DNA from 2 places in the Rhizobium sp. AN80A genome. Region 2 is predicted to be linked to the other one. Evidence: predicted binding sites of a transcription regulator. Region 2 holds the regulator's gene; the other holds the start of a gene.

Region 1 (11,337 bases), 490 kb from region 2:
CCGTCTGCCTGCGCCATATCGAAAGCGCCATGGGCACGCCGAAGCGCTATGCCTATCTGGGCGAGGTCTTCCGCCAGCGCCGCGAGGGCGGCAATGAGTTTTATCAGGCGGGCATCGAGGATCTCGGCGATATCAACATCCCGAGCGCCGACGCCCGCGCCATCGGCGATGCGGCCGGCGTGTTGTCGCGGCTGCTGCCAGGCAAGAAACTGGCCGTCACGCTCGGCGATCAGGCTGTCTTCGAAGCCGTCGTCCAGGCGCTCGGCCTTCCGCTCGGCTGGCAGAAGCGGCTGATCCATGCCTTCGGCGACACCACCCATCTCGAAGCGCTGCTTGCGAGCCTGGTCAGCCCGCAATTCGTCACCGGCCTCAGCGACGATATCGCGCGCCTCCTGGGCGCCGACGACGAGGAGGCGCTGGTCGCCCATATCGACGCCACCATGCAGGCGACGGGCTATTCCACCAATGCCAGCCGTTCGCCGCAGGATATCGCCCGCAGGCTGAAAGAGAAGCTGATCCTCTCGGAAACCCGGCTCGATGACGCGGCCTTCCTTGTCCTCAAGGAGTTCCTGTCGCTCAACGTGCCGCTCATCAACGCCTCGGCGGCGCTTTCCGGCTTCGCCGATGCCGCCGGCCTCAAGCTCGGCAATGCCCTGTCGCGCTTCGATGGTCGCGTCGCGGCACTCGCCAATGCCGGCGTCGATCTCGCGCTGATCGATTATCGCGCCGCCTTCGGCCGCCCGCTGGATTATTACACCGGCCTCGTCTTCGAGATCGGCGTCGAGGGTTCCGATGCCGTGCTCGCCGGTGGCGGCCGCTTCGACAAGCTGATGACGCTGCTCGGCGCGAAAGAACGCATCCCGGCCGTCGGCTTCTCGCTGTGGCTGGATCGCATCGAAATGGAAAGGGCCGCCTGATGACCATTACCATCGCGCTGCCCTCCAAGGGCCGGATGAAGGACGACGCCTCGGCCATCTTCGAGAAGGCCGGCATGAAGATCACGGCCGTCGGCAACGACCGTTCCTATCGCGGCCGCGTCGAAGGCTGGGACGATGTCGAGGTCGCCTTCCTCTCGGCTTCAGAGATTTCCAAGGAGATCGGCAACGGCACCGTCGATTTCGGCGTCACCGGCGAAGACCTGATCCGTGAAGGCCTGGCGGAAGCCGACAAGCGCGTCGAGTTCTGCGCCCGCCTCGGCTTCGGCCATGCCGATGTCATCGTCGCGGTGCCGGAGATCTGGCTCGATGTCGACAGCATGGCCGATCTCGGCGACGTTGCCACCGATTTCCGCGCCCGCCACGGCCGCCGCCTGACGATCGCCACCAAATACTGGCGGCTGACGCAGCAGTTCTTCTCGCGCCAGCATGGCATCCAGCTCTATCGTATCGTCGAGAGCCTGGGCGCCACCGAGGGAGCGCCGGCATCCGGCTCGGCCGATATCATCGTTGATATCACCTCGACGGGCTCGACGCTGCGCGCCAACCACCTGAAGATCCTGTCGGATGGCGTCATCCTGCGCTCCGAGGCCTGCCTCGTACGTGCCCGCAAGGAAAGCCACGCCGACGAGCCTTCCGTTGCCCGCCTCATCGAAGCCGTCCGCGCCGCGCTCTGACATCTATCGTCGTGATTGCTCACGAAAAAGCCCGCCGCCAGATGCACTGACGGCGGGCTTTTCATGCTTGGGAGGCTTAAGTGGCGCCGATTATGCGGCAGCCGGCAGGGCGCCGCGGCGCGCGTCGATCGAGTAGAGGCCCGGGCCGAAGGTGGCGAGCAGGATGTAGGCGCCGGCAAGCGTGACGTTCTTCATCAGCATGATGCCGTTGAGAGCGTTGATCCAGCCGAGAGCGGCATCCGGCCAGCCGGGAACGGCAACGGTGCCGGAGTGGAACACAGCGCCGGTGAAGACGCAGAACGCGGCCAGTGCCCAGCCGACGATCTTCGTCTGGAAGCCGACGAGAACGGCAAGACCGGTGACGAGTTCGAACAGGCCGGCGAGGTAGGCAAGCGCGGTGGCGGCGGGCAGGCCGGCGCCGGTGATCATGCCGGCGGTGCCGGTCGGGTCGGTCAGCTTGCCGAAGCCGGAATAGATGAAGATGAAGGAGAGGAGGATGCGGGCGACGAGAATGACGACGTTCTGGCTATTGGACATGGAACTGTCTCCGGTTGAATGAGTTGAGACCGCTGTGCCCCGGCACGTTCGTCGATCTCGTATGCACTGTTTTTCCTCTTTTTTAGTATCTATGGAAAGATAGACGGAAGCTGACACTTCGTTCAGCAATAGTGAACGATGATGGCGGCTTGCCAGTGCACCGCGCGCTCTTCTATGGTCGGCATCTAGCCCCAAATGGAGACTTCAGATGGCAGATCTTTCCGCATTCCCGATCACCAAGCGCTGGCCGGCAAGCAACCCCGATATCATCCAACTCTATTCGCTGCCGACGCCGAACGGCGTGAAAGTGTCGATTGCGCTGGAGGAACTGGCACTCCCCTACGAGCCGCACCTGATCTCCTTCGGCACCAACGATCAGAAGTCTCCGGAATTCCTGTCGCTCAATCCGAACGGCCGCATTCCGGCGATCATCGATCCAAATGGCCCCGGCGGCCGGCCGATCGGCCTGTTCGAATCCGGTGCGATCCTCGTCTACCTCGCCGAGAAGACCGGCAAGCTCATGCCACCGGATGCGGCCGGCCGCTACGAGACGATCCAGTGGGTGTTCTTTCAGATGGGCGGCATCGGGCCGATGTTCGGCCAGTTCGGCCACTTCCATAAGTTCGCCGCCGAGAAGGTCGCCAACAATTCCTATCCGGTGGAACGATACCGTGACGAGTCCAGGCGGCTGCTCGGTGTGCTGGAAGAGCGTCTGCAGGACCGCCAGTGGATCATGGGTGACGCCTATACGATCGCCGACATCACCACATTCCCGTGGGTGCGCGGCGCCGACGTCTTCTATGGCGGCCGCGAACTCCTGGAATACGACAAGTTCCCGGCGGTGATGGACTGGCTGAAGCGTTGCATCGCCCGCCCGGCCAGCGAGAAAGGGCTGAACATCCCGGCGCGCCCGGCCTGAGCCTTCGGCGGCAACACGGCCCCAAAACGTCAAAAGCCGGAGCGATGCCCCGGCTTTTTGTCATGGCGGCGAATATTACTGGCGGCGGACCGCGGCCTTGCCGGCGTCGGCCTCGATGCGCGGGAAGATGAACATGCCGATCATGCTGCCATTGCCTTCCTCTTCGTAGCCGTTCGATTCCCCCATGCAGAACATCGGCTGGCGGTAGCCGTTCGGCAGGATGATCGTGGTCGAAAAACAGAAGGACGAGGACAGAGCCGCGGCCTGTTCGAAAATCTGGACGATACGACCACGATCCTTCGGATCATAGCAGCGCATCAGGCTGAGCAAGCCGCATTCCGCCACGGTCAGGCCATGAAGCCGGGCGCTTCGTTCCTGAAGGTGGATCACGCCGCTGGAAAAGTCTCCGACCCAGCTTTCGGAAATGGAAAGCTGAGCAAGCATGTCGGGATTGTTGTCGTTGAGTTCCAGCGATCCACGCATGAGCGGTGCGGATGCGGCGGCTTTTGTTATCTTAAACACATTGTTCCCCAGTTTGGGCGCAGCGTTCTCCCACGCTGCACACCCGGCAAACATCACAGATTCAGTCGACGCCGGGCATCATGCTCGGTGCGTGGAAAATAGCGTTCCGAGCGGTCGCTCCGTTGATTGAGCCCACTCTGCCCAGCCTTTCCAAAATATGCAACTTCTAATTTAATTCAGGATAAATAACTCGGTGCATGCGTCAATGCAATTCTGAGCGACGTTGGCGGTGCGGCGGCAGGAGCGTCTGAACGAAGCGCCGAACGCAGCGCGAATTTATAAGTTTTTTTTGCAGGAACGGCAACGGCTTTTCACGCGCTCTCGCAAGTGTGCGCCATGCGGAAAATAAGCAAAAATAACGGAAAGGTTGATGAAAGCCTGCTAAATAATGCGCGATTGATGGACTTGCGGCGTTTTCAGGCCGCTGGCGGCAACCATTGGATCGAAAACTCTTTTGTTTCGGGCGTTTGAAGCACCGGCAAAAATCGTCCACCGAGCAAGCTTCACGAAAGCCTCGCCGTCGTCTCTGGTCGGCAATTGGCCTGATTATACGTTTCACCAGTCGGTTGAAAAAATCGACGCGCGAATGTGAGTGCAGATCACATAACGAAAAGGGCGACCCGAGGGCCGCCCTTCCGTAACCTGAACCGGTTGGCTCAGATGTGATGACCTTATGGTCTGATCACATCATGTCCATGCCGCCACTTCAGCGCGCTTGACGCGCTGAAGCACTTTAAGTGTATGGGCGGCTTTCACGGACCCGCTGCAATCAGACCTTATGGTCTGATCACATCATGTCCATGCCGCCCATGCCGCCCATGCCGCCAGGCATGCCGGCCGGAGCGTCCTTCTTCGGCAGTTCGGCGATCATGGCTTCCGTCGTGATCAGCAGCGAGGCAACCGAAGCTGCGTTCTGCAGTGCCGTACGAACGACCTTGACCGGGTCGACGATGCCCATGGCGATCATGTCGCCATATTCGGACGTCTGAGCGTTGTAGCCGAAGTTGTCTTCGTTCTTCTCGAGGATCTTGCCGACCACGATCGAAGCTTCGTCACCAGCGTTGTCAGCGATCTGGCGGACCAGAGACTGCAGAGCCTTGCGAACGATGTTGACGCCAGCTTCCTGATCGTCGTTCTCGCCCTTTGCGGTGATCTTGGAAGACGAACGGAGCAGGGCCACGCCGCCGCCCGGTACGATGCCTTCCTGAACAGCAGCGCGCGTCGCGTTCAGAGCGTCGTCGATGCGGTCCTTGCGTTCCTTGACTTCGATTTCCGTGGAACCGCCAACGCGGATGACGGCAACGCCGCCGGCGAGCTTGGCAAGACGTTCCTGCAGCTTTTCGCGGTCATAATCGGAAGAGGTTTCTTCGATCTGAGCCTTGATCTGCGCAACGCGGCCTTCGATGTCGGACTTGGAGCCGGCGCCGTCGACGATCGTCGTGTTTTCCTTGGAGATCGAAACCTTCTTCGAACGGCCGAGCATGTCGAGCGTTACGGATTCGAGCTTGATGCCGAGGTCTTCGGAAATGACGGTGCCGCCCGTGAGGATGGCGATGTCTTCCAGCATGGCCTTGCGGCGATCGCCGAAGCCAGGAGCCTTGACGGCAGCGATCTTCAGGCCACCGCGCAGCTTGTTGACGACGAGGGTCGCAAGAGCTTCGCCTTCGACGTCTTCAGCGATGATGAGGAGCGGCTTGCCGGTCTGAACGACGGCTTCGAGAACCGGGAGCATCGCCTGCAGGTTCGAGAGCTTCTTCTCGTGGAGGAGAATGTAAGCGTCGTCGAGGTCGGCGACCATCTTTTCCGGGTTGGTGACGAAGTACGGCGACAGGTAGCCGCGGTCGAACTGCATGCCTTCGACGACTTCGAGTTCGGTTTCGGCGGTCTTGGCTTCTTCGACGGTGATGACACCTTCGTTGCCGACCTTCTGCATGGCTTCGGCGATATCAGCGCCGACCTGCTTGTCGCCGTTTGCGGAGATCGTGCCGACCTGGGCGACTTCAGCCGAGGTGGAGATCTTCTTTGCCTTTGCCTGCAGATCCTTGACGACTTCCGCGACAGCGAGGTCGATACCGCGCTTCAGGTCCATCGGGTTCATGCCGGCGGCAACTGCCTTGGCGCCTTCGCGAACGATAGCGCGGGCGAGAACCGTAGCCGTCGTGGTGCCGTCGCCGGCGATGTCGTTGGTCTTCGAAGCAACTTCGCGGACCATCTGGGCACCCATGTTTTCGAACTTGTCTTCGAGTTCGATTTCCTTGGCGACCGATACACCGTCCTTGGTGATGCGCGGAGCGCCGAAGGACTTGTCGATAACGACGTTACGACCCTTCGGGCCGAGGGTTACCTGCACTGCGTCAGCGAGGATGTCGACGCCGCGCAGCATCTTTTCGCGCGCAGAGCGGCCGAACTTTACTTCTTTAGCTGCCATTTTGAGAACTCCTGAAAAGGGGTGTCAGCGAATTACGATGAAGGGAACCGGCTGATCAGCCGATGATGCCCATGATGTCGGCTTCCTTCATGATCAGAAGGTCTTCGCCGTTGATCTTGACTTCGGTGCCGGACCACTTGCCGAACAGAACGCGGTCGCCAGCCTTGACGTCGAGAGCGACGACCTTGCCGGACTCGTCACGAGCGCCGGTGCCGACGGCGACGATTTCGCCTTCCTGCGGCTTTTCCTTGGCGGTGTCAGGAATGATGATGCCGCCCTTGGTCTTTTCTTCGGACTCAACGCGGCGAACAACGACGCGATCGTGAAGGGGGCGGAAGTTGGTGCTTGCCATTGTCTAATCCCTCGATCAAATGACACTCGCAGGCCGATATGGCCCACACGGATGGGTGTTAGCACTCTCCTCTGGTGAGTGCTAGCGACCTGCATTTAGGAGCGCCCATCTGGGGAGTCAAGGGAAGCGGTCGTAATTTTCCGACGCCCCGTCTCTATAGCCGTTTGATGGCAAAGTTGTGAACCTGTCGCCCACGCCTTCCGGTCGGGAAAACGCGCCGATGGTTAATGCCCGAAAGGGGAGGGCGATGTCCGTTTCTCAACCCCGGCATCGTGATCCGTCATTGTCATAAACCCGTGTCCGGAATTTGCGACATGCGATCGGGCAGCGCCGGCTCGCTCGCGCCGTCGGGCCGGGGCCAGTCCAGGATTGTCCGGCCCCGATGCGGGTGATATCGAGCGACAGGGGCAGCCGGCGCAGGTCGGCAAACGAGGGCGGATTGATGAGCGTGGACGGAGCGGTGATGGCGGATGACAGCGTGGCATCGGTGCCGCTTGGCGAGGCTGTCCGTGTCTGGGCCAGGATCGGCTGTCTGAGCTTCGGCGGTCCCGCCGGCCAGATCGCCCTGATGCACCGCACCATCGTCGACGAAAAGCGCTGGATCTCCGAGGACCGCTTCCTGCACGCACTGAACTACTGCATGCTGCTGCCGGGACCCGAGGCGCAGCAGCTCGCCACCTATATCGGCTGGCTGATGCATGGCGTGCGCGGCGGCATCCTCGCCGGCCTGCTCTTCATCCTGCCGGGCTTCGTCGTGATGCTCGGGCTTTCGGCTCTTTACGCCGTCTTCCAGGAAACCGCCTGGCTTCCCGCCCTGTTCTTCGGGCTCAAGGCGGCCGTTCTCGCCGTCGTCGTCGAGGCCTTGCTGCGCCTTGCCCGCCGCGCCCTGAAGACCCGCGTGCACTATTACATCGCGATTGCATCGTTCCTGGCGCTGTTCATGCTGAACGCGCCGTTCCCCATCGTCGTCATCCTCGCCGGCCTCACAGGCTTCGCGCTGCACCGCTACGCCAGCCGCAAAGTGCCGGCTGAAGCCGTCCAGGCCCGGGCATCGCAACGCCGCTTGCCCGTTTTCACGACCCACACGGTCGCCCGGCCACTCCTTGTTCTCGTCTTCTGGATCCTCGTCTGGCAGGCGCCGCTGCTTTTCGTCCGCAATCTGGAGGCTCCGGCCGATCTGATCGCCGAGACGCTCAGCGGCGAAACCAATGTCTTCGGCGCGCTCTTCATCTTCTTCTCCAAGATGGCGGTCATCACCTTCGGCGGCGCCTATGCGGTTCTCTCCTATGTCGCGCAGGTCGCCGTCGGCCAGTATGCCTGGCTGCAGCCGGGTGAGATGCTGGATGGTCTGGCCCTGGCCGAAACCACGCCCGGTCCGCTGGTGCTCGTCCTCTGTTTCGTCGGCTTCCTCGCCGGCTACCGCAACCCGCTCTTCATGGCGCCGCTGCTGGGCGGCGCGCTTGGCGCCGCGCTGGTTGCCTGGGCCACCTTCGTGCCAAGCTTCGTCTGGATCTTCGCCGGCGCGCCCTACATCGAGAAGCTGCGCAACAATGCCGCCCTGACCGCGGCCCTGTCAGCCATAACCGCCGCCGTCGTCGGCGTCATCCTCAACCTCTCGCTCTGGTTCGGCCTGCACGTGCTCTTCGCCGAAGTCGGCCGGATATCGCTTCTGTCACGCGGCGCGGGCCTTCCCGTCGTCAGCTTCGCCTGGCCGCAATGGGCAACGCTCGATATAGCGGCGCTGGCGATCTTCGTGATCGCGTCCATCCTTTTGTTTTACGTCAAGATGGGCATGGTCAAGGTGTTGGGGCTATCGGCCGCCGCCGGCCTCGCCATCAAGGGGGCGGCTCTTCTGCTCTGAAGGTGCGTCGGAGCGCATCGGGTCGCAAGAATTTCATACTCCGGCATCGCAAAATTTCTTGCCATCCAGGCGGGGCTTTGCCATGTCAGCCTTCATCGAATGAAAACCGGGACTTGGAAATGGCGCAGCGCATCGAGAATTTCGCAGAGATCACCAGCCACTATGACGCGGTGTTCTGCGATGTGTGGGGCGTGCTGCACAACGGCGTTTCACCCTTTCCGAAGGCCGCCGCCGCCCTGCAGGCCGCGCGCGAGGCCGGCCTGACGGTCGTCCTGATCACCAATTCACCGCGCATCGCGCCGCTGGTCGTCGATCAGCTCCGCCACATCGGCATCCAGGACGAGGCCTATGATCGCATCGTCACCTCCGGCGATGTGACCCGAGGCCTGATCGCCGAGGGCCCGAAGAAGGTCTTCCTGCTCGGCCCGGATCGCGACATCGCCATCATCGAGGGCATCGGCGTCACCCGCGTTTCCGCCGAGGAGGCCGATTGCGTCGTCTGCACCGGCTTCTTCGACGACGAGACCGAGACCCCCGAGGATTACACCGACATGTTGAAGGCCTTCCAGGCCCGCGACATCCCGATGATCTGCGCCAACCCCGACCTGATCGTCGAGCGTGGCCACAAGATGATTCCCTGCGCCGGCGCCATGGCCGCCTACTACGATCAGCTCGGCGGCAAGACCCGCATTGCCGGCAAGCCGCACAAGCCGATCTATGACGCCGTGCTTTCTGTTGCCCGCGAGATCCGCGGCGACCTCAAGATGGACCGCATCCTGGCGATCGGCGACGGCATGCCGACCGACGTGCGCGGCGCCCTCGATTACGGCCTCGATCTCCTTTATATCAGCGGCGGCATCCACGCGGCCGAATACACGCTGAACGGCGAGACCGACGAGGCGATCCTCACCGCCTATCTCGAACGCGAGAAGGCAACGCCGAAATGGTGGATGCCGCGTCTGGCGTGAGCCTCTTGCGCAACGCGCCGCGAGCCCAAAGCCTGCTTGTCTAAGCCAGAAGCATCAGTAAAGTCTGCCCGATGACCGTCTTTCACCGCAACGAAACCCGAGAGCCCTTGCCCGATCACTTGCACGGCGGCGTGGTCGCCATCGGCAATTTCGACGGTGTGCATCGCGGTCATCAGTCGGTGCTGGAACGTGCGCTCGAGATCGCGCAGGCGCGCGGTGTTCCGGCCCTCGTGCTGACCTTCGAGCCGCATCCGCGCACGGTCTTCAATCCGCAGGCGCCGGTGTTCCGCCTGACGCCCGCGCCGCTGCGCGCCCGCATCCTGGAGGCCATGGGCTTCGGCGCGGTCATCGAATACCCCTTCGACCGCGCCTTTTCGCAGTGCTCGGCCGACGATTTCATCCATTCGATCCTGAAGGATTGGCTCCGTGCCTCCGAGGTCGTCACCGGCTTCGATTTCCATTTCGGCCGCGGCCGCGAAGGGGGGCCGGCCTTCCTCATGGAGGCCGGCAACAAATACGGTTTCGGCGTCACCCTGATCGACGCCTTCCGCGACGAGAATTCCGACGTCGTGTCCTCGAGCCGCATTCGAGCGCTCCTGAAGGAGGGCGAGGTCAGCGAGGTCGCCGGCCTGCTCGGCTATCACTACACGGTCGAATCCGAGGTGATCGGCGGCGAAAAGCTCGGCCGCCAGCTGGGCTTCCCGACGGCCAACATGCGCCTTCCGGCCGAGGTCGAGCTGAAGCCCGGCATCTATGCCGTGCGCTTCCGCTTCGAGGACGGCACGATGCACGACGCGGTGGCGAGCTATGGCCGCCGCCCGACGGTCACCGACAACGGCGCGCCGCTGCTCGAGACCTATGTGTTCGATTTCTCCGGCGACCTCTATGGCCAGATCTGTTCCGTCTCCTTCTTCTCCTACCTGCGCCCCGAACTGAAGTTCGATGGTCTGGAACCGCTGGTCGAGCAGATGAACCGCGACAAGGAAGAGGCGAGGGCGGTCCTTTCGGGCCTCCAGCCGATCAGCGCGCTCGACCGCAAGCTCTGCGGCCTCGCCTAGCTCGCTTCCACACCGAAACCGTGATCGTGGAAAAGCGGTGCCTGCCGCCGCCATCGACGAACTGTGTCTTTTTCGCGGCGCCAACGCTTGCCGCGCCGCGCGGCTGGCATATGTCATCTATCTGATAAGACGCGGATAAGCTGCGCCGGATCCCGCGAAAGGCACTCTCCTCATGGACAAAAGATTTGGAACGGCGGCCTGCTGGCTGCTCATCATTCCCTATATCGGGCTGCTCTGGGTCCCCTTCTACAATTTCCGCGATCCCGTTCTCTTCGGCTTCCCCTTCTTCTACTGGTATCAGCTTCTCTGGGTGCCGATCACCGCCTTCCTGACCTGGATCGCCTACCGGAGCATGCGCAATGACGACTGATCTCAACGTCACGGCGCTCAGCGTCTTCCTCTTCTTCTTCGTCCTCGTCACCGTCATGGGCTTCGTCGCCTCGCGTTGGCGCAAGCCCGAAACGCTCGCCCATATCGACGAGTGGGGCCTCGGCGGCCGCTCCTTCGGCACCTGGATCACATGGTTCCTGGTCGGCGGCGATTTCTACACCGCCTACACCGTCATCGCCGTTCCGGCGCTGGTCTATACCGTCGGCGCCTACGGCTTCTTCGCGCTGCCCTACACGATCGTCGTCTATCCCTTCGTCTTCATGGTCATGCCGGTGCTCTGGAAGCGGGCGCGGGACTTCGGCTATGTCACGGCCGGTGACGTCGTCCACGGCCAGTACGGCTCGCGCGGGCTGGAGCTCGCGGTCGCCGCCACCGGCGTCATCGCCACCATGCCCTATATCGCCCTGCAGCTCGTCGGCATGACGGCGGCGCTGAAGGCGCTCGGCCTGAATGGCGAGGTGCCGCTCGCAATCGCCTTCATCGTGCTCGCGCTATACACCTATTCGGCGGGTCTCAGGGCGCCGGCGCTGATCGCCTTCGTCAAGGACATCATGATCTATATCGTGGTGATCGCCGCCGTGGCGCTGATCCCGTCGAAGCTCGGCGGCTATGCCAATGTCTTCGCCTCCGCCGACGCCGCCTTCCAGGCCAAGGGCTCCGGCAGCCTGTTGCTTGGCGGGAACCAGTATG
Region 2 (11,337 bases):
CTGGAACTGCTTGGGATCACCACCGTCGCCGGCAATGTGCCGCTCTCCTACACCAGCCGCAATGCGCGCATCATCTGCGAGCTCTGCGGCAAGACCGACACCAAGGTTTTCGCCGGCGCCGACAGGCCGATCGCCCGGCCGCTCGTCACCGCCGAGCATGTGCATGGCAAGACCGGCCTCGACGGTCCCGAGCTCGACGAGCCGACCATGCCGCTGCAGACAGGACACGCCGTCGACTTCATCATCGAGACGCTGCGCAGCGAGCCGGAAGGCACCGTGACGCTCTGCACGCTCGGGCCGCTGACGAATATCGGCCTCGCCTTCCAGAAGGCGCCCGATATCATCGGCCGCGTGCGCGAGCTCGTCATGATGGGCGGCGGCTTCTCCGAGGGCGGCAACATCACGCCGGCGGCCGAATTCAACATCTATGTCGACCCCGAGGCAGCCGACATCGTGCTCCGCTCCGGCGTGCCTGTCGTGATGATGCCGCTCGACGTGACGCACAAGCTCTTGACGCTGAAATCGCGCGTCAAGCGCATGGCCGAGATCGGCACGCGGCCGGCGATCGCGATGGTGGAAATGCTGGAGTTCTTCGAGCGTTTCGATATCGAGAAATACGGCTCGGACGGCGGCCCGCTGCACGACCCGACGGTCGTTGCCTATCTGCTCAAGCCCGAACTGTTCAAGGGACGGATCTGCAACGTCGAGATCGAGGTTAAGTCGGAGCTGACCGTCGGCATGACCGTGGTCGACTGGTGGCACGTGACCGACCGCAAGCGCAACGTGACCGTGATGCGCGATGTCGACGCGGACGGCTTCTTCGATCTCCTGATCGAACGCTTCGCCCGCATCTGACTGTCTTGAATGAGATCAGGCCCGCTTAGGCGGGCCCGATCGGATCAGGCGTCCTTCTGGTCGAAGACCGAGTTGGTTTCGGCTTCGACGATCTTCGGGCCGCCCTTGGCGACGCCGACCATGGCGGGGCGCAGGACGCGTTCGCCGATGGAATAGCCGGCCTGGACGACCTGGACGACGGTGTTGTTCGGCACGTCGGGGTTCGGCACTTCGAACATCGCCTGGTGAAAGTTCGGGTCGAACTTCTGGCCGACCGGCTCCAGCTTGCGCACGCCATGGCGTTCCAGCGTCGTGAGCATCGAGCGCTCGGTCATCTCGACACCTTCGATCAGCGTCGTCAGGCCGGCATCGGCGCCGGCGCGGGCCTCTTCCGGGATGGCGTCGAGCGCGCGGCGCAGGTTGTCGGAGACAGCCAGCATGTCGCGGGCGAAGCCGGCCGCGGAATAGGACTTGGCATCCTTGACTTCGCGCTCGGTGCGGCGACGCAGATTGTCCATGTCGGCGGCGAGGCGCAGATAGCGGTCGCGCAGCTCGGCATTCTCAGCCTTCAGGAGCTCGATCGGATCGGGCTCGGCTGCGGTCTCGTTCTCGACGTTTGCGGCGGCGTCGGCTGCGGCTTCTTCCGCGGCTGCGTCAGGTCCGTTCTTCGTCGTCTCGTCAGTCATGACGTTCTCCGGTCATTGGTGGCTTTTGGATGTGCCCGATATCGAACTTTGAACATCAAAAATCAAGTCTGCGTGACGAAGAAGGTCGGAAACACAGGCATGTTCGGCCCGTGACGACCGCATATGAAAGCGACCAAGAGGCGGCAGCCACATGTCATTCTTACTTTCGCAAAACCTAATACGGTGCCACACTCATCTCTCAACCTGGGAGGTGCTGAGATGGCCGACGAAAACGTCTATGTCGGGAAATGCTTTTGCGGTGCCGTGGAACTGACCGTGACCGGCACGCCTGTCGCGATGGGCTATTGCCATTGTCGCTCCTGCCAGCACTGGTCGGCCGGGCCGATCAACACCTTCACGCTGTGGCAGCCGCAGGCGGTTCGGGTGACCAAGGGTGGCGAGCATGTCGAGAGCTTCCAGAAGACCGACTACAGCGTGCGCAAGTTCTGCGACACCTGCGGCGGCCATCTCTACAGCGAGCATCCGCTCTGGGGCGTGACCGACGTCTATGCGCCTGTGATCCCCGGTCTCGATTACCAGCCGACCATGCATGTAAACTACGAGGACACGATCCTGCACGTGAAGGACGGGTTGCCGAAGTTCAAGGACATGCCTTCGGAAATGGGCGGTTCCGGCGTGCAGCTGCCGGAATAGCGCTATTTGGACGGGCGCGAGAGCCTTGCCATCAGCTGTGCGGTGTAATCGACCATCGGTACGATGCGCGAATAGTTGAGCCGCGTCGGGCCGATGACGCCGACGGCGCCGACGATGCGGTCGTCTTCGTCGCGATAGGGCGCCACGATCAGCGAGGAGCCGGAGAGCGAGAAAAGCTTGTTTTCCGAGCCGATGAAGATGCGCACGCCCGGGCCGCTTTCGGCCAGATTCAGCAGCTCCAGCAGACTGTCCTTCTTCTCGAGATCGTCGAACAGCATGCGCAGGCGATCGAGATCATCGGGATTGCCCAGCCCCTCCAAGAGATTGGCGCGGCCGCGGATGATGAGCTGCGCGGGCTTGCCCTCGTCGGCGGTGCCGGACCAGACGGCGATGCCGCGCTCCACCAGATCCCGAGACAGCGCGTCGAGCTCGTGGCGCACGTCGTCCTTGAGGTGGCCGAGCTGGCTGCGCAGTTCGGGCAGCGTCTGGCCCGTCATATGGGCGTTGAGGAAATTCGCGGCTTCGGTGAGCTGCGAGGAGGTGACGCCGGCGGGCAGTTCGATGATGCGGTTTTCGACCTGGTCGTGATCGCCGACGAGAACGGCCAGCGCCTTGGTCGGCTCCAGGCGGATGAACTCGACATGCTTGAGGACGGGATCGCTCTTCGATGTGATGACGAGACCGGCGCCGCGCGACATGCCCGACAGCATGCGGCTTGCCTCGTTCATCATCGCTTCCATCGGGCCGTCGCGGCTATCCGCCCGCACCTGCCGGTCGATATTGGCGCGGTCCTCGGCGGAGAGGTCGCCGACCTGCATGAAGGCATCGACGAAGAAGCGCAGGCCGACCTGGGTGGGCAGACGGCCGGCGCTGACATGCGGGGAATAGACGAGGCCAAGCTCTTCCAGATCGCTCATGACATTGCGCACGGAGGCCGGCGACAGCGACATGGGCAGGATGCGTGAAAGATTGCGCGAGCCCAGCGGCTCGCCCGTCTCCAGATAACCCTCGACGATGCGACGAAAGATTTCCTTGGAGCGTTCGTCCAGCGCGGCAACGGCGTCCGAAATCGTCGACGACCTGAATTCCATTAAGCCTTGCGCACCCATGCTGACAATGATGTCGCAAAATATAGCCAATCTACCCGCGCGCGCAAAAGGGAATTTGCAAATGCGCGCCGCCAATCGTAGAAGCGGTCAACAACAGACCTGCACCGATGATGAAGCCTGGGATCGCCCCCGCGTTCCGGCCCCGTGCACCGAGGAGAATAGGATGCGGCCTTCCGGCAGAAAAACCGACCAGATGCGCAAGGTCACCTTCGAGCGCAACTTTTCCAAGCACGCCGAAGGCTCCTGTCTTGTGAAATTCGGCGACACGCACGTGCTCTGCACCGCGAGCCTTGAAGAAAAGACGCCGCCGTGGCTGCGCAACACCGGCAAGGGCTGGGTCACCGCCGAATACGGCATGCTGCCGCGCGCCACCGGCGACCGCATGAAGCGCGAAGCCGCCGCCGGCAAGCAGGGTGGCCGCACCCAGGAAATCCAGCGCCTGATCGGCCGCTCGCTGCGCGCCGTGGTCGATCTCAAGGAACTCGGCGAACGCCAGATCACGCTCGACTGCGACGTGATCCAGGCCGATGGCGGAACGCGCACGGCATCGATCACCGGTGCGTGGATAGCGCTCTACGATTGCCTGAAGTGGATGGAAAGCCGCAACATGATCAAGGTCGAGCGGGTCCTGAAGGACCACGTCGCCGCGATCTCCTGCGGCGTCTTCGCCAGCCAGCCTGTCATCGATCTCGATTACCTCGAGGACTCGTCGGCCGAGACCGACGCCAACTTCGTGATGACGGGCGCCGGCGGGATCGTCGAGATCCAGGGCACGGCCGAGGGTACGCCGTTCAGCGAGGAAGAGTTCGGCGCGCTGATGGCGCTTGCCAAGAACGGCATCGCCGAGCTGGTGGAACTGCAGAAGGCGGCGATTGCCTGAGGGTTTGAGGTGTGAAGGCTAGGGCAGCTGAGAGGCTGTAGCAAGCAAGGCCCCTCCCCAACCCTCCCCACAAGGGGGAGGGCTTAACCCGGCGGCACCGCCGAACCTCGATGGAGGCAGGCGGGCGCGCCCAGCGGTTCTCCCCCCTTGTGGGGGAGATGGCCGGCAGGCCAGAGAGGGTCTTTTGGCGCCCCGGAGAATGACAGCATGATCGACGGCATTCTTGAAACCGCGCTTTATGTCGACGACCTCGATGCCGCCGAGGGTTTTTATGGCGGTGTTCTCGGGCTTGAGAAAGTTCTGCGCCATGACAACCGGCACGTCTTCTTTCGCTGCGGACCGGGCATCCTGTTGATCTTCAACCGCCGCGAAACGATCAAGCCGCCTTCATCGGACGCACTGCCGGTTCCGCCGCACGGCACGACGGGCGCGGGGCATGCCTGTTTCCGGATGCGTGCGGAAGCGATTGACTTGATCGCGGAAAAGCTCAACAAAGCGGGCGTTTCCATCGAAAGCGATTTTAGCTGGCCGAACGGGGCGCGATCGATCTATTTCCGCGATCCTGACGGCAACAGCCTGGAATGCGCCGAACCCAAACTTTGGAATCTTTGAAGGACCGCCATGCGCAAGCTCGATACCCGCACCATCGTCGTTGCCAGCCACAATGCCGGCAAGATCCGCGAGATCGCCGACCTGATCGGTCCCTTCGGCTTCTCGGCGAAATCGGCAGCCGAACTGAAATTCGACGAGCCGGATGAAACCGGCACGACCTTCGAGGAAAACGCCGCGATCAAGGCGCTGGCTTCGGCCAAGGCATCCGGCCTGCCCGCCCTTTCCGACGACAGCGGCCTTGTCATCGACGCGCTCGGTGGCGCGCCGGGTGTCTATACCGCCAACTGGGCGGAAACGGCCGACGGTACGCGCGATTTCGCGATGGCGATGCAGAAGGTCGAGACGGCTCTCGAGGAAAAGGGTGCCACCACGCCGGAGCAGCGCAGCGCGCGCTTCGTCAGCGTTCTTTGCCTGGCATGGCCGGATGGGCATACCGAGTTCTTCCGCGGAGAGGTCGAGGGCTTCGTGGCCTGGCCGCCGCGCGGTACCGCCGGCTTCGGCTACGATCCCATCTTCCAGCCCGAGGGCTACGACACCACCTTCGGCGAGATGAGCGCCGAGGAGAAGCACGGATGGAAGCCCGGCGACCCCGCGGCATTGTCCCACCGCGCCCGCGCCTTCAAGATCTTCGTCGAAACCTGCCTTAACGCCTAAGAGCGATCGTGGACACTTTGGAACAGCCCAACCTGACGCGCCATGCATCTCTTTTGCCCGATACCGGCGAGCCCGGCTTCGGCGTCTACGTGCATTGGCCGTTCTGTGCCACCAAGTGCCCCTATTGCGACTTCAACAGCCATGTGCGTCACCAGCCTGTCGATCAGGAGCGCTTTACCGCCGCCTTCCTGAAGGAGATGGCGACGATGCGGCAGCTGAGCGGCCCGAAGACGGTCACCAGCATCTTTTTGGGCGGCGGCACGCCCTCGCTGATGAACCCCTCGACGGTCGCGGCCATTCTCGACGGTATCGCCAGGGAATGGAACATGCCCGATGGCATCGAGATCACCATGGAGGCAAACCCCTCCAGCGTCGAGGCCGAGCGCTTCCGGGGCTACCGCGCCGCCGGCGTCAACCGCGTGTCGCTCGGCGTGCAGGCGCTGAACGATCGCGACCTGAAATTTCTCGGGCGGCTGCACGATGTCGAGGATGCGCTGAAGGCGATCAAGCTGGCGCGCGACATCTTTCCGCGCATGTCCTTCGACCTGATCTATGCACGGCCGAAACAGACAGTCGAGGAATGGGAGCGCGAACTCAAGCAGGCGATCTCCTATGCCGTCGACCACCTGTCGCTCTACCAGCTGACGATCGAGGAGGGCACGCCCTTCTTCGGGCTGCACAAGATGGGAAAGCTCGTCGTGCCCGACGACGACCAGTCGGCGCTGCTCTACGAGGCGACGCAGGACATCACCGCCGCCGAGGGGATGCCCGCCTACGAGGTCTCCAACCACGCCCGCCCGGGTGCCGAGAGCCGCCACAACCTCACCTACTGGCGCTACGGCGACTATGCCGGCATCGGCCCCGGCGCCCATGGCCGGCTGACGCGCGGGCCGGTCAAGCTCGCCACCGCCACCGAGCGCAAGCCGGAAGCCTGGCTGGAGCTCGTGGAGCGCGACGGCCACGGCATGCTCGACCAGGAGCAGCTCGGCTATGACGAACAGGCCGACGAACTGCTGCTGATGGGACTGCGATTGACTGAAGGCGTCGATCTCGCCCGCTGGCAGCAGCTCTCGGGGCGCGACCCGGACCCGAAGCGCGAAGAGTTTTTACTGGAACACGGGTTTATCGAACGGATCGGCAATTCGCGCATCCGCTGCACGCCGTCGGGGATGCTGATTCTGGATTCGGTGGTGGCTGATCTGGCTTGTTGAGTGAGAGTGGGGTCAGGGGCGCTTGCGTTGTGCCGTGAAGCCCCCTCATCCCCGGTGCAACAAGTTGCACCTGACCTGCCGGCACCTTCTCCCCTATGGGGAGAAGAGATTCGTGGCAAGCCACTCGCTCCGACCTCCCCTTCTCCCCCGTGGGGAGAAGGTGGCCCGAAGGGTCGGATGAGGGGGCTCCGGGCTCTTCGCTATCCTCTTGTTTTGAAACATAAACCTCTGACGTCACAACCAATAGCCCCCTCACCCTACCTCTCCCCGAGGGGAGAGGGGGGAGCAAGTGGCGCTCACACCACCCTCCTCCGCACCCGCGAAAACACCCTTCCATCGATCGCAGCCAGTCCGATCGCGATCATCGTCATGCCGATCAGATGCTTGGCCTGCAGCTGCTCGCCGAGGATGGCGGCGCCGAGCAGGATGGCGCTGACGGGGATGAGGAAGGTGACGAGCATGAGGTTGGTGGCACCGGCCGTGGCGAGGATGCGGAAGAACAGGACGTAGGCGACCGCCGTCGAGAGCAGCGCCAGGCCGAGGAGCGCCATCCAGGCCTCGGCCGAGGGCGCGGCGAACGTCCAGGGTTGGTCGACGACGAGGGCGATGGGGAGCATCAGCACGCTGGAGGCGGTGACCTGGCCGGCGGCGGGCAGGAGCGGCGCCATGCCCATCCGCCGGAAGCGGCGGCCATAGATGCCGGCGAAGGAATAGGAAAGTGCGGCGCCCAGAACCGCGAGCTGCGCCAGCACATTGGTTCCAAGATCGCGCAGCGCATCGAAGCCGATCATGTAGGCGACGCCGGCGAAGCCGACGAGGACGCCGAGCAGGCGGTTTCCGGTCATCTTCTCGTCCGACGTCAACAGATGCGCGACGACGACGCCGAAGAGCGGCGTGGTTGCGTTGAGGATCGAGGCGAGGCCACTCGCGATGTGGGTCTGCCCCCAGACGATGAGGCAGAAGGGGATCATGTTGTTGATCAGGCCCATGACGAAAAAGGCCGCCCAGGATTTGCCGTCGCGCGGCATGGCGTGGCCGGTGGCGCGCACGATCAGGTTCAGCGCGACGGCGGCGATCAGGACGCGGCCGGTAACGATCGTCAACGGCGGCAGGGTTTTCACCAGGATGCCATTGAAGAGGAAGGAACCGCCCCACAGAAGCGAGAGCACCAGCAACAGCCCCCATTCGGCAAGGCCCATCTGCTTGTGCGGCATAGCGTCTCTCCCTTTTGCGATCCTCTTCAGTGATGTCAGGCATAGCGCCCGGCGCGCGCCGGTGCCACCCGATTTCCGCGGGCTCGCCGCGAATGTCTTCGACACACGAAAAAGTGGACAGCCTCACTCATAAAACGCTTTCCCGGCGGGCATTTGGTGATTATCATAGTCAGGATTAAGACGCATACGGGCAAGGCCGAACCTCAGTCATGACAGTTCAACAGATCGCGCGGACGGCGCCAGGGCTTCCGCAGCCGATCGGCTTGTCTCCCGCTTTTTCCGGCGACCACGCATGGTGCCGCGACAAGATGATGCTGGCGGATGAGCTGGTCGGTGGGGTTGCTCTGTCTGCATTCTTCGAGGATGGCGGCTTCGAGCGGGCGATCGACCGATACACCGAGGTGACAAAGGGCACGGATCGCCGCGCCGTCGTCTCCATGTGGTCGCTCTATTATTTCGCCGGACTGACGATTCCCTATCTGCTCGCCCGCCGCCTTTCCGGCCAGGTGCTGCCGGTGGCGTTCGAGAACATGACGATCGCGCTCACCGAGGATGGATTGCCGCGCGCCTTCGGCGTCGCCCATCGCGGCATGATCGGCGAAAAGACGAGCGAGGACGAATTTTCCGTGACCGGGCCATTGATGTCGGGCCATATCGACATCGCCGTCGAGCGCCTGAAGCGCTGCGGCCTCTCGGCGAAGCTCCTGTGGAACAACGCCGCCGTCTACATCGACTACACGCTGCGGCTGACCGATGCCGATAATGGCGGGCGTTCGGCGCCCGACCTGCCGCTCTTCGTGCGCGGCTGCCTGCCGGATGGCGGGCCGAACCCGTTGTGCGGCAGCGTCAAACGGATCGAGGAAGGCGGGCAGATGGTGCAGCGGCGCAAGCTCTGCTGCCTGCGCTACATGCTTCCCGGGGTCGCCAGCTGCGGCAATCGCTGCGCCCTGCCCAGCCAGCGCAATCCGCAATAGTCTCGGTTCAAAACCGATGACGGCGCGGCACTTTCCCAAGCCTTGAGACAATCGATGTCGGCTCGAGCGACAGCCGTCGTGCACGCGCTCGCCGATAAGCCGTGTCCTTGGCCTTGACCAGCCGCGGGCCAAACGCAAACGGCCGGGATCGCTCCCGGCCGTTTGATGTCTCAGGCGGTCACGCCCTATTCGTTGATCAGGCGCTTCAGCAGCTCGATCTCGTGCGACAGCTTGCTGTCGCCGGAGATCAGTTCCTCGATCTTGCGCACGGCGTGCAGCACCGTCGTATGATCGCGACCACCGAAGCGGCGACCGATCTCCGGGAAGGAGCGCGGCGTGAGCGTCTTCGCCAGATACATGGCGATCTGGCGCGGCTTGACGATGACGCGCGTGCGGCGGTTGGACACCAGTTCCTGGCGCGACACGTTGTAGTGACGCGCGACGATGCGCTGGATGTCCTCGATACGCACACGGCGCGGCTCGCCGGAGCCGACCAGATGGGCGAGAAGCTCGTCCACGCGCTCGACGGTCAGGTTCGGCTCGAAGGAGCGACGGAAGAGCAGCTGGTTGAAGGCGCCTTCCAGTTCACGGCCGCTGGCGGTGATGCTGCGGGCCACGTGGTTCAGAAGCTCGCTCGACATTTCCAGCGACGGGTCATCGGCACGGGCGACATCGAGACGGCGCTGGAGGATTTCGAGACGCATCTCGTAATCCGGGCCGTCAAGCTCGATGGCCACGCCACCCTGCAGACGCGAACGGACGCGCGGATCGAGCGATTCCAGCTCCCAGGGCGCACGGTCGGCCGCGACCACGACCTGCTTGGCGCTGTCGAGCAGCATGTTCAGCAGGTGGCAGAACTCGTGCTGGATCATCTTGCCCTGCAGGAACTGCATGTCGTCGATGATCAGAAGGTCGATGTTGCGCAGGCTATCCTTCAGCGTCAGCGCATCATTGTCGCGGATCGCGGTCGCGAAACGCCACATGAAATATTCCGCCGTCAGATAGACGACGCGCAGCTGGCGCGGGTTCTGCACGGCCGCATTGGCGATTGCCTGCAGCAGATGGGTCTTGCCGAGACCGACCGTGGAGTGGACGAAGAGCGGGTTGAAGCGCACCGCGCCCTGACCGGCTTCGGCAATGGTCTTCGCCGCCGCAAGGGCGACGCGGTTGGAGCTGCCCTCGACGAAAGTGTCGAAGGTGAAGCGGTTGTCGAGCGGCGAGCCGAAGAGCGGCTGGCCAGAGGTCGCCGGACGCGCCGCAGACGCCGCCGAAACGGCCTGCTGGACGATCTGGCCGGCCTGCTGGGCGACCGGGCGACGGATCGGCGCGACCGACGATGCCGGTTCCTGCACCGGCGCTTCTTCCGGCTTGCCGGTTGCGCGTGCCGCCGTGCGAACCAGGATCTCGACCTTCAGGATTTCAGCATCTTCCGCCTGGAAAATGCCGGTGATCAGATCGAGATAGCGATTGTTGATCCAGGACTTCAGAAAAGTTGTTGGTACAGTCAGCCGCACGACGCTCTTGGAGACGGAATGGAGCTTCAGCCGGCCAAACCAGCTTGCATAGACATCCGGACCGACCTGCGCCTTCAGGCGCGCACTGGCTCTGTCAAAAAGTATGCCATCATTCTTCATGTCTCCCTTTTCCCCCGCCGCTTCTGGGCAAATAGAGCCTAACGTCTGAGAGACCTTGTCCGAGCTGTCCAAGGCACTCGCCGCCATCGAATTCATGTGCATATTGCCGCCTTATAGTTCCTCGGCCGACCTAATCCTGGTCGCCCGATCATTTCCCCGCTTATGACCTGGCAGCAGCACCCTCATGCTCCACTACCGGCCGGTTCACTCAAACGCGTGCCTCTTAACGAGAGGCGACTGCTGGAGGCGAAGTCGATCGCTTCATGCGATCTTTTTGCTTCCCGTCTCCTACCGGTGCCGTTCCTCGTCCAACGACACCAGCCTGCCTGCCTGCGTATGCTTTTTCCTTATCCCAGGATCGCACGCACAGCGTGCAACCCTGAAAAAAGGCGCACAGATGATCCCGTTCCGCGGCAGCCACAGCCGCGGTGCAATCGGCACCAGTGCGTGAAAATCCGGAGGTCGAAACTTCCGCAACAAAAGACACAAAAGCATCGTCCCGCCGACGTGGCAGTTTCAGACCAAGCCTTAAAACAGGTGATGTCCGAGCCCCTTGTTGGGAGGCATTTAGGCAGGATCGGGGGTGGAGATCAACGGGGAATTTTACTCAAAATTAAGCGCAGCCGGTTGACTCCGGAGACACTTTTAGGGCGCTGCACGAGAGCGAAAAAAGAATCGCTTTTGAATCAAGGAGATTCAGGAAACCGGCAATTTCGACACGCATAAAAAAAAAAAAAGAAAAAAGCTTCTTGACTCCTTTTAGACGCCGCAGCGGGAGGTCTGAGTCTCTTCGTCCAACAGCAACCTGACACAAGTCATTGTTATCACTCATTTTTTTGTGTCATTCGCTCGACACGAAATCGTCGCCAAATTAA

What was found. Region 2 encodes HrcA, which represses chaperone genes, less so after heat shock. Its sites were predicted from a motif close to GTTAGCACTCNCNNNNNGNGAGTGCTAAC; they were not measured.
Region 1: a site for HrcA is predicted at 6,428-6,456, ahead of groES (co-chaperone GroES). Genes of this name have one in related genera too.

What each region holds. Positions count from the first base shown of each region.
Region 1 is NZ_JASJPX010000003.1:2,027,529-2,038,865, reverse strand. It holds gene P3R82_RS21695 (ATP phosphoribosyltransferase regulatory subunit) at 1-917, shown strand, start outside; gene hisG (ATP phosphoribosyltransferase) at 917-1,612, shown strand; gene P3R82_RS21685 (DoxX family protein) at 1,703-2,149, opposite strand; gene P3R82_RS21680 (glutathione binding-like protein) at 2,358-3,068, shown strand; gene P3R82_RS21675 (hypothetical protein) at 3,144-3,590, opposite strand; gene groL (chaperonin GroEL) at 4,378-6,018, opposite strand; gene groES (co-chaperone GroES) at 6,074-6,370, opposite strand; gene chrA (chromate efflux transporter) at 6,813-8,231, shown strand; gene P3R82_RS21655 (TIGR01459 family HAD-type hydrolase) at 8,351-9,199, shown strand; gene P3R82_RS21650 (bifunctional riboflavin kinase/FAD synthetase) at 9,253-10,257, shown strand; gene P3R82_RS21645 (DUF3311 domain-containing protein) at 10,430-10,627, shown strand; gene P3R82_RS21640 (monocarboxylate uptake permease MctP) at 10,617-11,337, shown strand, end outside.
Region 2 is NZ_JASJPX010000003.1:2,512,895-2,524,231, forward strand. It holds gene P3R82_RS24075 (nucleoside hydrolase) at 1-855, shown strand, start outside; gene grpE (nucleotide exchange factor GrpE) at 900-1,520, opposite strand; gene P3R82_RS24085 (GFA family protein) at 1,740-2,174, shown strand; gene hrcA (heat-inducible transcriptional repressor HrcA) at 2,177-3,265, opposite strand; gene rph (ribonuclease PH) at 3,447-4,163, shown strand; gene P3R82_RS24100 (VOC family protein) at 4,371-4,775, shown strand; gene rdgB (RdgB/HAM1 family non-canonical purine NTP pyrophosphatase) at 4,785-5,429, shown strand; gene hemW (radical SAM family heme chaperone HemW) at 5,438-6,640, shown strand; gene P3R82_RS24115 (DMT family transporter) at 6,937-7,854, opposite strand; gene fhuF (siderophore-iron reductase FhuF) at 8,064-8,828, shown strand; gene dnaA (chromosomal replication initiator protein DnaA) at 9,014-10,564, opposite strand.